Gottschalkia purinilytica: one gene and its partner. The protein of the gene in region 1 binds, or shares a complex with, the protein of each later gene. Links are inferred from orthologs where the notes say so. Each region holds a gene or a part of one and is shown in the gene's direction. Other genes may lie near its edges.

The links. The genes of interacting proteins can lie anywhere in the genome.
Region 2: the proteins of uvrA (region 1) and mfd are in contact, whole or in part, in a crystal structure (PDB 4DFC), measured with the Escherichia coli proteins. The link is inferred for Gottschalkia purinilytica from one-to-one orthologs.

The regions. Positions count from the first base shown.
Region 1 is NZ_LGSS01000004.1:222,216-230,270, reverse strand. What follows is about bases 1,625-5,019. They hold uvrA (excinuclease ABC subunit UvrA), read left to right. Parts: upstream 1,625-1,996; coding sequence 1,997-4,819; downstream 4,820-5,019. Other genes in these bases: uvrB (excinuclease ABC subunit UvrB), read left to right, coding at 1,625-1,978. Also shown: more of uvrB, read left to right, coding at 2-1,624; CLPU_RS05900 (YcxB family protein), read left to right, coding at 5,044-5,574; CLPU_RS05895 (hypothetical protein), read right to left, coding at 5,858-6,550; excinuclease ABC subunit UvrC, read left to right, coding at 6,667-8,055. UniProt on the Escherichia coli protein: The UvrABC repair system catalyzes the recognition and processing of DNA lesions. UvrA is an ATPase and a DNA-binding protein. A damage recognition complex composed of 2 UvrA and 2 UvrB subunits scans DNA for abnormalities.
Region 2 is NZ_LGSS01000012.1:89,931-98,667, forward strand. Bases 1-4,077 are described here. They hold mfd (transcription-repair coupling factor), read left to right. Parts: upstream 1-337; coding sequence 338-3,877; downstream 3,878-4,077. Other genes in these bases: pth (aminoacyl-tRNA hydrolase), read left to right, coding at 1-270; CLPU_RS12100 (peptidylprolyl isomerase), read left to right, coding at 3,917-4,077. Also shown: more of CLPU_RS12100, read left to right, coding at 4,078-4,864; spoVT (stage V sporulation protein T), read left to right, coding at 5,135-5,686; CLPU_RS12110 (putative polysaccharide biosynthesis protein), read left to right, coding at 5,839-7,449; CLPU_RS12115 (putative polysaccharide biosynthesis protein), read left to right, coding at 7,635-8,737. UniProt on the Escherichia coli protein: Couples transcription and DNA repair by recognizing RNA polymerase (RNAP) stalled at DNA lesions. Mediates ATP-dependent release of RNAP and its truncated transcript from the DNA, and recruitment of nucleotide excision repair machinery to the damaged site.

The DNA.
Region 1 (8,055 bases):
TTTGGATAAATTTAAAATAAAATCGGAGTTTAAACCAACTGGGGATCAACCTCAAGCTATAGAAAAATTAAGTAAAGGAATATTGCAAGGTGTAAAACAGCAAACATTATTAGGGGTTACTGGATCGGGAAAAACTTTTACAATGGCAAATATAATTGAAAAAGTTCAGAAGCCTACAATAATAATTGCACATAATAAGACTTTAGCTGCACAGCTTGCTAGTGAGTTTAAGGAGTTTTTTCCAGATAACGCAGTAGAATATTTTGTGAGTTATTATGATTACTATCAACCAGAAGCATATGTTCCACATACAGATACTTATATAGAAAAAGATGCATCTATAAATGATGAAATAGATAAATTAAGACACTCTGCGACTGCTGGATTGTTTGATAGAAAAGATGTAATAATAGTCGCTAGTGTTTCATGTATATATGGACTTGGTGACCCTATTGACTATGAAAATCTAGTAGTATCACTAAGACCAGGTATGACTAAAGATAGAGAAGAAGTCATTAGGAAGCTTATAGATATTCAATACGAAAGAAATGACATAAATTTTGTGAGGGGAACTTTTAGAGTAAGAGGCGATGTTATAGAGATATTCCCAGCTTCCTCTAATGAAAATGCTATAAGAGTTGAGTTTTTTGGAGATGAAATAGATAGAATAACAGAAGTTAATGCACTTACTGGAGAAATAATAGGCCTTAGAAGCCATATATCTATATTTCCTGCTTCTCACTTTGCTACATCCCAAGATAAAGTTGAGAGAGCTATAAAGACTATAGAAATAGAATTAGAAGAGAGATTAAAAGAGTTAGAAAGTGAAGATAAGCTTCTTGAAGCTCAAAGACTAAAACAACGAACTATGTATGATATAGAAATGCTTAGGGAAATGGGATTTTGTCAAGGAATAGAAAACTATTCAAGACATATAAGTGGAAGACCCGCAGGAAGTAAGCCATATACATTATTAGATTACTTCCCAGAAGATTATCTTATGATTATAGATGAATCACATGTTACTATACCTCAAGTAAGGGGTATGTATGCAGGTGACCGTTCTAGAAAAATGACATTAGTAGATTATGGATTTAGATTACCATCGGCTTTAGACAATAGACCATTAAAGTTTGATGAATTTGAGGATCATATTAATCAAATATTGTATGTGAGTGCTACACCAGGACCTTATGAATTAGAACATTCTCAAGAAATAGTAGAACAAATTATTAGACCTACTGGACTATTAGATCCAGAAATAGAGGTAAGACCAACTAAAAATCAAATCGATAATTTAATTAAAGAGATAAATATTAGAACAGAAAGAAATGAGAGAGTGCTTATAACAACTCTTACTAAGAAAATGTCAGAAGATCTTACTAACTATTTTAAAGAAATAGGTATTAAAGTTAAATATCTTCACTCAGATATTAAGACCATAGAGCGTATGGAAATAATAAGAGATTTGAGATTAGGAAAGTTTGATGTGTTGATTGGAATCAACCTTTTAAGAGAAGGACTAGATATACCAGAAGTATCTTTAGTAGCAATATTAGATGCTGATAAAGAAGGATTTTTAAGATCTGAAACATCTATGATACAAACAATAGGTAGAGCTGCTAGAAATGCCGAAGGTAAGGTTATAATGTATGCTGATAAAATTACAAATTCAATGAGAAATGCTATAAATGAAACAAACAGAAGGAGGAAAATTCAAACTGAATATAATGAAGAACATGGAATAGTTCCTAAAACTATAGAAAAAGGAATTAGAGATGTTATAGAAGCAACTAAAGTAGCTGAAGAGTCAGAAAAATATGGAGTAGATACTTCTCAAAATATTTCAGTAGAAGACATTAATGATGCTATAGCCAAGCTTGAAACAGAAATGATGGAAGCTGCTGAAAGCTTACAGTTTGAAAGAGCAGCAGAACTTAGAGATAAAATAGAAGAATTAAAGAAAATGACTAACTAAATTAATGAGGTGACTTAGATGGCTAAAGACAAGATTATAGTAAAGGGAGCACAAGAACATAATTTAAAAAATGTTGACTTAGAGATACCTAGAGATAAATTTATAGTATTTACGGGTTTAAGTGGTTCAGGAAAGTCTTCCTTAGCTTTTGATACTATATATGCAGAAGGTCAAAGAAGATATGTTGAAAGTCTTTCATCATATGCTAGACAATTTTTAGGACAAATGGAAAAGCCAGATGTTGAATATATTGAGGGACTTTCACCTGCTATATCGATAGATCAAAAAACTACAAATAGAAATCCAAGATCTACAGTAGGTACAGTAACTGAGATTTACGATTACTTAAGACTTTTATTTGCAAGAATAGGGACACCTTATTGTTATAAATGTGGGAAAGAAATTGTTTCTCAAACTATAGATCAGATGGTAGATCAAATATTAGAACTTGAAGAAAGAACAAAGATTCAGCTTTTAGCTCCTATTGTAAGAGGAAAAAAAGGAGAACATCAAAAAATATTAGAAAATATACGTAAAGAAGGATTTGTCAGAGTTAGAATAGATGGGGAAACTAAAGATCTAGGAGAAGAAATAAAATTAGATAAAAATAAAAAACATTCTATAGAAGTTGTAGTAGATAGAATAATAGTAAAAGAAGGAATAGAACAAAGACTTACAGATTCATTAGAAACAGTATTAAAGCTTAGTGATGGATTAGCTATAGTAGATGTTATAGGCGAAAGAGAGCTTTTATTTAGCCAAAAGTTTTCATGTCCAGATTGTGGGATAGGAATAGATGAAATTTCACCTAGAATGTTTTCTTTTAACAGTCCTTTTGGAATGTGTAATACTTGTAATGGATTAGGTAGCCATATGAAAGTAGACCCAGAATTGGTTATACCAAACCAAAATTTATCTATAAACCAAGGAGCTATTGCGCCTTTTTCAAATACTTCTGATGAAACATATTATTTTCAAATGTTTAAATCAATAGCTGAGTATCATAATGTAAGCTTAGATACACCTTTAAAAGATGCTCCAAAAGAATTTATAGATGAAATACTATATGGGACAGGAGAAAGAAAAGTTAAATTTGAATTTGATAGTAGATTTAGTGGATGGAAAACTTATGAAGGGACTTTTGAAGGTGTAGTACCTAATTTAGAAAGAAGATATGGAGAGACTTCTTCTGAATATATGAAGGAAAAGATAGAAAGCTTTATGAGTATAAAAGACTGTCCTAAATGTGGTGGTTCAAGATTAAAGCCAGAGATCTTAGCTATAAAAATAAATGAATTAAATATAACTGATTTTACAAAATTATCGGTAAGACAAGCATTAGATTTTATAGACAATCTAAAACTTTCAGAAAAAGAAGAAATTATAGCAAATCAAATATTAAAAGAAATAAGAGAAAGACTTAAGTTTTTAGTAGATGTTGGATTAGATTATCTTACACTTTCAAGAAATGCAGGAACTCTTTCAGGAGGAGAATCTCAAAGAATTAGACTTGCAACACAAATAGGGTCTAGTTTAGTAGGGGTATTATATGTATTAGATGAGCCAAGTATAGGACTTCATCAAAGAGATAACGACAGACTTTTAAAAACCTTAAGAAATCTTACAGATTTGGGAAATACGCTTATAGTAGTTGAACATGATGAAGATACAATGTATTGTGCTGATCACATTGTAGATATTGGACCAGGTGCAGGAGTACACGGAGGGCATATAATAGCTCAAGGTACTGTAGAGGAAATTAAGAAATGTGAGGAATCTATAACAGGACAATATCTAAGTGGAAGGAAAAAAATAGAGGTACCTTTAGAAAGAAGAAAACCTAATGGAAATTGGATAGAAGTTGTAGGTGCTAGTGAAAATAATCTAAAAAATGTTAATGTAAAAATTCCACTAGGTGTATTTACATCTATAACAGGAGTTTCGGGTTCAGGAAAGAGTACGCTAATAAATGAAATACTATACAAAGGATTAGCTCAAAAGCTTCATAGGCTAAAACAGAAACCAGGAAAGCATAAAACTATAAAAGGTATAGATAACATAGACAAAATAATAGAAATAGATCAATCACCTATAGGTAGAACACCTAGATCAAATCCTGCAACATATACAGGTGTTTTTGACCAGATAAGAGATGTATTTTCAATGACACCAGAAGCTAAATCTAGAGGTTATCAAAAAGGAAGATTTAGTTTTAATGTAAAAGGTGGAAGGTGTGAAGCTTGTAAAGGTGATGGAATCATAAAAATAGAAATGCACTTTTTACCAGATGTATATGTACCTTGTGAAGTATGTAAGGGAAAAAGGTATAATAGAGAGACACTACAAGTAAAATATAAAGGGAAGACAATATCTGAAATTTTAGATATGACTGTAGAGGAATCATTAGAATTTTTCGATAATATTCCAAGTATAAAAAGAAAAATAGAGACTATGAATGAAGTAGGACTAGGATATATAAAATTAGGTCAGCCATCTACTCAATTATCAGGGGGAGAAGCTCAAAGAATAAAACTTGCTACAGAGTTAAGTAAAAGAAGTACAGGAAAAACTTTATATATACTAGATGAACCAACAACAGGACTTCATACAGCAGATGTTCATAAGCTTATAAAAGTATTAAATAAGCTAGTAGATGCTGGAAATGCAGTAGTAGTTATAGAACATAACTTAGATGTAATAAAGATATCTGACTATATAATAGATTTAGGACCAGAAGGTGGAGATAAAGGTGGAACTATAGTAGCTCAAGGAACACCAGAAGAAGTATGTAAAGTACCTGAGTCTTATACAGGACATTTTTTAAGTAAGGTACTGTCTTAAATATTTAAAATCATATTATATAAAGATTATTGATAATAGAGTGATTAATAAAATGTCATTAAAAAGATAAATGACTTTTATTAATCCTCTATAAAAATAATATATCAATTAAAAGAGCTTTAAGACAAGATTTAATAATAGGAAATACCTAAAATAAGTTTTAGATATTTTTTATTAAAATTAATGATCTAAGAATATAATCAAGAATTATTAAGGAGAACAATATGCAGCTTAATTATATTATTGAAAAACAAGACCACATAGATTTCAATATGTTTCACATTAAACATTCTAGAACAATGAGAAGATCTTTAATAATACAGAAATACTTATTTCCTATAATATTTTTATTAATACCTTATCCTTTTTCTTTATCCAGTGGAATACCCATATGGTATTGGTTGTGTTGGTTTATACCTGCATCTATATTATGGATAGCTCTGTATGAAAAATATGCTAAGTGGATGGTAGCGAGAAGAATATCTAAAATGCTTAATGAAGGAAAGAATAGTGCCGTACCTTTAAGTGTAACTTTAGAGATAACGGAAGATTATATTATTGAAAAAAGCGATAAAGGAGAAGCTAAGATTAATCTAAAAGAAATAGAGTCGATAGAATTAGATAAAAAACATATTTACATATATATTAGCGCCGTTTCAGCAGTAATTGTTCCTAATTCAGCATTTAAAGATGAAACTGAAAAAGAAGAATTTGTAAAGAAAATAAAGCTACTTTATGAAAAGACCCTATCATAAAAATGTATAATGTGATTTAAATATAAAGATTTTTAATAAATGATAAGAGCAAGTCAGAGATGAAATATTTTTGTGTAGTAATACATTTGAAAAGAGTATTGTAGACGGAATCTTATATAGAAAAAGTAATGATTTGGATTTGAAAGTCATAAGAAAGAGATATGAACGGTATAAGAGATAAGTTATTATAGTTTTTAAAGTAGCCATAATAAAACTAATATTATAGGCTACTTTATTTTTCAACTAATATATAAGCTATAATTTATAAATAATTATTAATAAGTTATTTTTTAAATTTCTTTTTAGGGATATTATGCTTGTTCATGATTCCAAGTATTTTTCTTTTTATATCTTCATTTATCTTAACGTTTATTTTTCCCATACTATCTTTTAAAATAAACTCAATAGAGTTAGATTGCATAGTGTATCCTTCGATATATATATACTCATAAAAACCATAATCATTATATATATTTGTCTTTACACCCAGTGGAACGTCTATCTTTATGTCAAATCCAGAGATTAAAATACCGTCTGATAAAAAATAGGCCTTAAGTTTTTTATTAGAAAGTCTTAAAAGCATTTCTAAGACTAGAAATGTTAATATAAGTATTAGTATTTTTATAAAAAATAAATAATCTAGGCTAAAATTTCTATATGAACTACTAAAGTAAATTAAAGCTACTATGAAATATAAAGTTATTTTAGATTTTTTGCTAACACCTGTAATATTAGTAGATAATAGAACCGAATTAGATGATAGCATCTTTTTTGAAAACATATATTTAATGAAAGATTGACATAACATAAAGAAAAATAATATTAGCGTTAGATATAAAGGGTTTATAATATTATTTATAAGATCTAAACTAAAATTATTAATCATATTTGCTAAAAAAGTAGACAATATTGAAGTAAATATTATAGTAGCAAAAAGAGATACTATAAATACGATTGTTCTTTTGGTTGTTGACATTTTACAGCCTCCTTAGTTAATTAAAGTGTTACTTTCTAATTATATTCAAATTTTATTTTTTCATCAATTATGTTATTATGAATTATAGTAATATTCCTTAAAAAGGGTGATAATACTTGTTTAATATAGAAGAAGAGTTAAAAAAACTGCCAGATAAACCAGGCGTATACTTAATGAAAAATAATGAAGGACAGATAATATATGTTGGTAAAGCAATTTCATTAAAAAAAAGAGTCAGACAATATTTTCAGTCTTCTAAAAATCATACGCCAAAAGTGAATGCAATGGTAAAAAATATATCAGAATTTGAGTATATTATAACAGATACAGAAGTAGAAGCACTCATATTAGAAGCAAATCTTATAAAAAAACATAAGCCAAAGTACAATATTTTATTAAGAGATGATAAACAGTATCCTTATATAAAAATTACTACTAATGAAAAATATCCGAGAGTTATAAAGACAAGAAAAATACTTAAGGATGGAGCTAAATATTTTGGTCCATATACTAGTACAGGAGCAGTTAACGATACATTAGATATTATACACAATTTATATCATATAAGGACATGTAAACTTAATTTAGATGATGGACCTAAACTTCAAAGACCATGCTTAAATTATTTCATAGGAAAATGCTTAGGCCCATGTTATGAGCACGTTGATTATGATAAATACATGGAAATGATAAATGAAATATTAATGTTCTTAAATGGAAAAGAAGATAAGCTTATAGAGATAATAGAAGAAAAAATGAATAATGCTTCTAAAGAATTGGATTTTGAAAGTGCTGCTAAATATAGAGATCAGATTAATTCATTAAGACATATACTTGAAAAACAAAAAATAGTATCAGCAACTTTAATAGATCAAGATATTATAGGAATGGCAAGAGGAATAGATGAAGTATGTGTTCAAGTTTTCTTTGTTAGATCGGGAAAAATTATGGGAAGAGAACACTACATGATAGATAATACTGAACATATGGAAAGAGAAGAAATATTAAGTTCATTCGTTAAGCAATTTTATCTAGGTACTTCCTATATTCCTAAAGAAATATTGTTAGAAGAAGAGATCGAAGATGTCGATACGATAAGTAAGTGGTTAAGGGACAAAAGAGGGTCTAAAGTAGTGTTGAAAGTTCCAAAACGTGGGGATAAAAATGAACTTATGGAAATGGTAAGAAAAAATGCTTTGGATACTCTTAATCAATATTCAGACAGAATAAAAAAGAAAAAAAATGATAATGAAAAATCTTTAAGAGAAATTGCTGATGCGTTAAAATTAGAATATATACCAAGAAGAATAGAAGCATTTGATATATCTAATATTCAAGGAGTACAATCAGTTGGATCAATGGTAGTATTTGAAGATGGACTACCTAAAAATAGAGACTATAGGAGATTTAAAATTAAATCAGTCATAGGTCCAGATGATTATAGTAGCATGGAGGAAGTGATATATAGAAGATTCGATAGGGGACTTAAAGAAAAACAAATGCTA
Region 2 (8,737 bases), on another replicon or contig:
GCTTCTTTAAGATTAAGAGCTAAGGGGAGTGCAGGAAGTCACAATGGTATGAAGTCAATTATATATCATATTCAAAATGATAACTTCCCTAGAGTTAAAATAGGAGTAGGAAAACCTGAAAATGGGCAAGATCTAGCAGATTTTGTTTTAGGAAGATTCAGTAAAGAAGAAAGAGTTTATATAGATGAGGCTATAGAACGAGCAGCAAGTGCAGTAGAGTTAATTATAACTGATGGAATAAATAAAGCAATGAATAAATACAATGGATAATAAGCTTAAGCCCAGGGATAAAAGAAACCTGGGCTTGGAGTGTTTTTTTATTTAAGGAGCTGATTTGATGTCTAAAAATATGTTTATAGATAGTTTAAAAGATTTAGCTTCATATTCACAACTTATACAAAATATAGAAGATAGAATTTCACCTATATCAGTTCATGGACTATCTGAAGAAAACATATCACACATATCATATGGTATAAATCAACATTTAGATAAACAAATATTAATAATCACTTATGATGAGTTAAGAGCAAAAAAGATATCAGAAGATTTAAGATTATTTAGTAAAAATAATACAGAGCTTTTTCCTACAAGGGAAATAATTTTTTACAATATAGATGCATATAGTCATGATATATCGAATCAGCGATTGAAAGTTTTGGATAGATTATCAAATGAGGAAAATATAGTGGTTGTAGCATCTATACATGGAATTGTAAATAGAATAGTTAACTCATCTATTATAAAAAAATATACTATTAATTTGAACTTTGGGGATACAATTGAATTATCTAAATTAACAAAAGTATTTGTAACTCAGGGCTATGAAAGAGTGGACATAGTAGAAGGCAAGGGACAATTTAGTATAAGAGGTGGAATAATAGACTTTTTTCCTATAAATACTGATAATCCATATAGAATAGAATTATTTGATGATGAAATAGATTCTATAAGAAAATTTGATCTTAAAACTCAAAGATCAATAGAAAATATAGAAAGAATAAGTATTCCACCAGCAAAAGAAGTTTTGATAGAGGATACTTATATAAGTGAAGTTGTTGATAATATTAAATCAGATTTAAATTCATCATTAAAAAAATTACAGAGAAAGAAGAGTATTGAGGAAGTAAAGGAAAATTTATCTCAAAAATTTAATTCATATATAGAAAAGATAAGTAATAGAGTAAATATAGAAAACTTAGATTTAATATTACCTTATATTCCTGATAATAGTTCTAGTATAATTGACTATTTAAAAAAAGACTCGATTATATTAGTGGATGAGCCACAAAAAATAGAACTTAGTGTAAAAGAAATTAAACAATCTTTCACAACTAAATATACAGATTTATTTGAACGGGGAGAAGTGTTAGTAAGACAACAAGAAATATATCATAACTATGATGATATTATAGATAAAATAAACAATAGAGTATGTTTAACAGTAACAAATTTACTAAAGAATGATAGTATATTTAAGCCTAAATCGATTTTAAATTTTACAGTAAAGAGTATGCAATCGTTTCATAACAAAATAGATATTCTCATAGATGACTTGAAGTTCTATAAAACTAGAGGATATAAAGTAATACTACTTTCCGGAGTCGAAGAACGTGGTAGAAGATTAGTTAATGAACTTCTGGATAAGGGAGTAGACTGTGTTTTTGCAGAAGATTCGGATAAAGAAATTCATCCGGGGCAAGTAGTTATAACTTCAGGAAGTATAAGTAAAGGATTTGAGTATTCTAGTTTAAAATTTGCGATTATAAGTGACAAGGAAGTATTTGGAACCTATAAAAAGAAAAAAGTCAACAAGAAAAGAAAAGATGCAGTTAAGATAACCTCATTTACAGATTTAAAAATAGGAGATTATGTAGTTCATGAGTCTCATGGTATAGGAAAATATGTAGGAATAGATCAGCTAAATGTACAAGGCGTTAAAAAAGATTATATAGCAGTTAAATATTCAGGAGAAGATAGACTGTATGTTCCAGTTGATCAAATGAATTTGATACAAAAATATATAGGTGCTGATTCTGTAGAACCTAAGGTAAATAAGCTAAGTAGTGGAGATTGGGCTAAAACTAAAACTAAAGTGAAAAAAGCTATAGAAGATATGGCTAAAGATTTGATCAAGCTATATGCTACAAGAGAAACAGTAAAAGGCTATAAATTTTCGCCAGATACTCCTTGGCAGAAGCAATTTGAAGAGGCTTTTATTTATGAAGAGACAGAGGATCAATTAAGATGTATAGAAGAAATAAAAGTAGATATGGAAAAAGAAAGGCCTATGGATAGATTATTATGTGGAGATGTTGGATATGGAAAAACAGAAGTAGCAGTAAGAGCAGCATTTAAAGCAGTTATGGATGGGAAGCAAGTGGCATTCCTAGTTCCTACTACAATATTAGCACAGCAGCACTTTAATACTTTAGTGGAAAGATTCGCAAATTTTCCTGTAAAAATAGAGATGTTAAGTAGGTTTAGAACTCCTGGACAGCAAAAGAAAATTCTAAATGATTTAAAAAGTGGAAACTTAGATATAATAGTAGGCACACATAGATTACTTTCTAAAGATGTTAAATTTAGCGACTTAGGATTATTAATAGTGGATGAAGAACAAAGATTCGGAGTTAAACATAAAGAAGCTATAAAAATATTGAAGGAATCTATAGATGTACTAACGTTAACAGCTACACCTATACCGAGAACACTTCATATGTCACTTATAGGAATAAGAGATATGAGTATTTTAGAAGAACCACCAGAAGAAAGATATCCTATCCAGACTTATGTAGTTGAACATAATGAACAGATTGTAAGAGATGCAATTATAAAAGAGTTAAATAGAAATGGTCAGATATATATTTTATATAATAAGGTTCAAAGTATAGACCAATTTGCATCTAAAATACAAAACTTAGTACCTGAATCTAGGGTAGTAGTTGGACATGGACAAATGAGTGAAAGAGAGCTAGAGAGAGTTATGTTTGACTTTTTAGATGGAGAGTATGATGTTTTAGTATGTACAACTATCATAGAAACAGGATTGGATATTCCTAATGTAAATACTATAATAATTCATGACTCAGATAAAATGGGACTTTCACAGTTATATCAGTTAAGAGGTAGAGTAGGAAGATCAAATAGAGTTGCTTTTGCTTATTTTATGTATGAAAGAAATAAGGTATTGACAGAAGTAGCAGAAAAGAGATTAAAAGCTATTAAAGAATTCACAGAGTTTGGCTCAGGATTCAAAATCGCAATGAGAGATTTAGAAATAAGAGGATCGGGTAATTTACTAGGAGCAGAGCAGCATGTACAAATGTCCGCAATAGGGTATGACTTGTATGTTAAATACCTAGACGAAGCTATAAGAAAGTTAAAAGGCGAAGAAAGAGTAGAGCAAATAGATACTACTATAGAATTGAATGTAGATGGTTATATACCAGACAGATATATTAAAAATGAAGATCATAAAATTGAAATGTATAAAAAAATATCAGCTATTGAAAATAAATCTGACTATTCTGATATACTAGAAGAAATTATAGATAGATTTGGTGATGTTCCTAACCAGGTTACTAACCTGTTAAAGATATCTTATATTAAATCACTATGTAATAAGGCTAGAATATCTCATGTTACCCAGTCTGAATATATTGTAAAACTAGTATTCAATGAGTATAGAGATATGACACCAGAGCTTGTAAATGAGCTTTCACAAAGATTTGGTAGAAGAGTTGAATTTGATATTTCTAAAACTCCATATATCAAGTATAAGCTTATGAAACAAAAACAAAGTGATATACTAGAAGAATTAGAGGATGTTATTGGAAAAATTAGTAGTTTTCAGTCTTATGTATCTAAGCTATAATATAAAGTATGTCTATATATTACAAAGGAGATGATTTGGTTGATAAAAAAGTTTAATAAAAAACTTGTTGCTATAACATCAATGGTTGTTATAGGTACTATGATTGTAACAGGCTGTAGCAAGGCTGATACATCTAAAGAAGTAGCACGAGTAAATGGTAAAAGTATTTCAAGAACAGATTTTGATAAAAACTATCAGATGATGAAAAAAACATATGAAAGCCAATATGGTAAAGAGGTTTTCAATCAAAAAGATAAAGATGGAAAGACTATGGATCAAGCTTTAAAAGATAACATAATAGATATGCTTGTATTTCAAGAATTAGTAATTCAAGATGCTGAAAAACAAAAAATAAAAGTAAAAGATGAGGAAGTACAGAAACAAGTTGATAGTTTTAAAACTTTATTAGGAGGAGACGAAAAGTTTAAGGAGTTTTTAAAAAGCAACGATCTTACAGAATCATTTTTTAAAGAAAATCTAAAAAGAGAAATGATTACAGATAAATATAAAGAAAAATACATTAAAGATTTAAAGCTAACAGATAAAGAAATAAAAGAGTATTACGATAAAAATAAGAATAATCTTGAAGAAGTTAAGGCAAGCCATATTTTGGTAGATAAGGAAGGCGAAGCTAAAGAAATATTAAATCAAATAAAAAATGGTGCTAACTTTGATGAATTAACTAAGAAATCGAAAGAACCAAATGCAGCGGAAAGAAAAGGTGATCTAGGTTATTTTACAAGAGGTAAAATGGTTGCAGAATTTGAGAAAGCTGCTTTTACACTAAAACCTGGAGAAATAAGTGACGTTGTAAAAACTAAATATGGTTATCATATAATAAAAGTTACAGATAAAAAAAGTACACTAGAAGAATTAAAAGATACAATAGCTAAACAATTACAAGAAACTAAATATAATGATAAAATGCAAGAATTAAAGAAAGAAGCAAAGGTAGATATATTTTTAAAAACTGAAAAATCTAAATAATAATAAAGCCCCATTGATTTAAATCAATGGGGTTTTATTATTTAATTAAAATATATTAAATAAACTTGGAAGTTTTTTGTGTTTTTGAATTATTTAAGTAATAACTGGTAACAATAGAATTAAAGTATTACTTTAAAGGTTTACTTTAATAAAAACATAGTTTAAAATATAACTTTTAAAAAATTCCATTAATGTATAAAACAATAATAAAAGTAAAATACTAATAGAACAAAATATATTAGTAAGCTTAATATTTAAGGAGGTTTAAACGTGAAAGCGACAGGAATCGTTAGAAGAATTGATGACTTAGGTAGAGTAGTTATTCCAAAAGAGATCAGACGTACTTTAAGGATAAGAGAAGGTGATCCTTTAGAGATATTTACTGACAGAGAGGGAGAAGTTATACTTAAAAAATATTCTCCTATAAGTGAGTTAAGTGAATTTGCTACTGAATATGCAGAAGCATTGTATGAAAATATAGGATATACTACAGTTATATGTGATAGAGATAGTGTAGTAGCTGTAGCTGGGGGCTCTAAAAAAGAATATATGGATAAAAGAATCAGCTCAGAACTAGAAAGAATCATGGAGAGTAGAGAAAATTATGCTGCTGATGCTTCAAATAAACCTATTAGAGTATCAAGTGAAGATTTAAATCCAGATAAATACACAGCTCAAGTTATCATTCCTATAGTAACTCAGGGAGATCCTATAGGTGCAGTTGTACTTATATCAAAAGAAAGTGATGCTAGCATGGGAGAGTTAGAAATTAAGGTAGCTCAAACAGCTGCAGGATTTTTATCAAAACAAATGGAACAATAGAAATTATGAACTAGACCTATATTGAGTAGGTCTAGTTTTTTTATGTCATGATTTAGAATTGTAATATAATTAGGTTTATTATGTAATATAATTTTGATATAATACTCTTTGGTTGCTAAAAATTTGAAGACCTATACTTAGGGAGGGTATTTATGAGCAAAAATAACTTTCTAAAGGGGGCAGCAATATTAGGTATTGCTGGTATAATCGTAAAAATTATAGGCGCATTTTACAGAATTCCCCTTTCAAACATAATAACTACTGAAGGTGTTGGATATTATCAGTCAGCATATCCTTTTTATGTTTTACTGGTTGCAGTATCAACATCAGGATTTCCAACAGCCGTATCTAAACTTATATCAGAAAAAAGAGCCATAGAAGATTATAGAGGAGCACATAGAATTTTTAAGATATCCTTTTTAGGGTTTTTAATAGCAGGTGTAACAACCTCATTAGTGGTATTAATTTGGGCTAAATCAATAGCGATAAAGATAGGAAATGCAAATAGTTATTATTCCTTGCTAGGGTTAGTACCAGCTTTATTATTTGTTCCTATTATGTCTGCATTTAGAGGATACTTCCAAGGTGAGCAAAATATGGCCCCTACGGCTTTATCACAATTAGTAGAGCAAGTGTTTAGACTTTTAATAGGATTTCCGCTAGCATATGCGTTACTAAGTGAAGGGTTACCTCAGGCAGCTGGAGGAGCTTCTTTTGGAGCATCGGCTGGAGCTATAGGGGGAACATTATTAGTCATATTTATATATTCAAAACAAAGAAGAAAAAGAGTTAGAGAATTTAGGAATAGTATAGAATGTGAACCAGAAAGTACATCAACTATAATTAAAGATATATTAGCAATAGCAATTCCTATAACGATAGGAGCATCTATAGTTCCTATTACAAGTACAATAGATACTTGGATTATAATGAATAGACTTCAATCTATAGGATATACTGCTAAACAAGCATCAATGATGTTTGGACAACTTACAGGTAATGCACAAACTCTTATAAACTTACCTCAAGCATTATCTACAGCTGTAGCAATGAGTTTAGTACCAGCAATATCTGAATCTCTTGTAAGAAAAGACTACAAGGGTATGAAGAATATAACCAATTCAGGTATAAGAGTAACTTTACTTATGGGTCTTCCAGCAGCTATAGGATTGTTTGTATTATCAACACCAATAATAAATCTGTTGTATTTTAAGAATACTGTTGAAGAGCAATTAGGTGCAGGAATGCTTCTCCAAGTATTATCTATAAGTGTAATATTTTTAACATTAGTTCAGTCTTTAACTGCCATACTTCAAGGGGTTGGTAAGACGATGATACCAGTTAGAAACTTGGCTATAGGAGCAGTGGTTAAAGCAATATTAAGCTATACTTTAACAGGTATTCCTGCTATAAATATAAAAGGGGCAGCTATAAGTACAGTAGCTACTTATGTTGTAGCTTCATTCTTGAACTTTATATATGTTAAGAAGTATACTAAGGTTGACTTAAAGTTAATGGATACATTTATAAAACCAATAATATCAGTAACCTTAATGGCTATAGTAGTAAAAATCTCCTTTACATTTACTCAGTCTATGGTTGGAAGTAAATTGGCAACTATAATTGCAATTGGTATAGGTGGTATTGTTTATGGATTGGCTCTACTTGTAACAGGGTCAATTACTTCAGAGGACTTTGAGTTAATACCAAAAGGAGAAAAATTAGCACAAAAACTAAAATCTATAGGACTTTTAAGAAAATAATAAGCTAGGATTAATCCTAGCTTGTTTTATTAATCTGTAATGAAAAAGCATGGAATTGGATATAACTCATAATAAGGTAAGTATGCAATATTTAACTAACCTATCATTTTCATTTATTATTTTATACAATTTTGATATAATGTAATTCGGTGAAGGTTCTAATACTTGCCCTTAGGAGGATAACCATGAGTAAGAATAGTTTCTTGAAAGGAGCAGCAATATTAGGTATTTCTGGTATAATTATAAAGATTATAGGTGCATTTTATAGAATACCTCTTTCAAACATAATAACTACTGAAGGTGTTGGGTATTATCAAACTGTAAATCCCTATTATACTTTATTATTGGCAGTATCAACATCAGGACTTCCAACAGCTGTATCTAAATTAATAGCAGAAAAGAGAGCTATAAAAGATTACATAGGAGCACAGAAAATATTCAAAATATCCTTCTTGGGATTTTTAATAGCGGGACTAACAACTTCCATAGCTGTTCTTTTATTGTCTAAACCTATTGTAACTTATATGATAGGTAATGAAAATAGCTATTATTCACTATTAGCTTTAGTACCAGCATTATTATTTGTACCAATTATGTCTGCATTCAGAGGATATTTTCAAGGTAAACAAAATATGGTACCTACAGCTTTGTCACAACTTATAGAACAACTATTTAAGTTGATTGTTGGGTTTCCATTAGCATATTTGCTGCTAAGTAGTGGACTTCCAAAGGCAGCAGGAGGTGCTACTTTTGGAGCATCTGCAGGAGCTATAGTAGGAACAATTTTGATATTAATTATTTATTTTAAGGAAAGAAGAATAAGAGCTGAAGAAGCTCAAAAGAGTATAAAGTGTGAACAAGAAAGTACATCAAATATAATTAGAAATATATTAGCTATAGCAATTCCTATAACAATAGGAGCATCTATAGTGCCAATTATAAGTAGTATAGATACTGTAATAATTATGAAAAGACTTCAAGAAATAGGATATACTGCACAAGAGACTACACGCTTATATGGACAACTTACAGGAAATGCACAAACTCTCATAAACTTACCACAAGCATTATCTATAGCGGTATCAATGAGTTTAGTTCCAGCCATATCTGAAGCATTTGTGAGACGAGAGTATAATGATATAAAGAATCTGACTAATTCAGGTATAAGAGTAACCTTACTTATAGGATTACCATCAGCTATAGGATTATTTGTATTATCAACACCAATAATAAATCTGTTGTATTTTAAGAATACTGTTGAAGAGCAATTAGGTGCAGGAATGCTTCT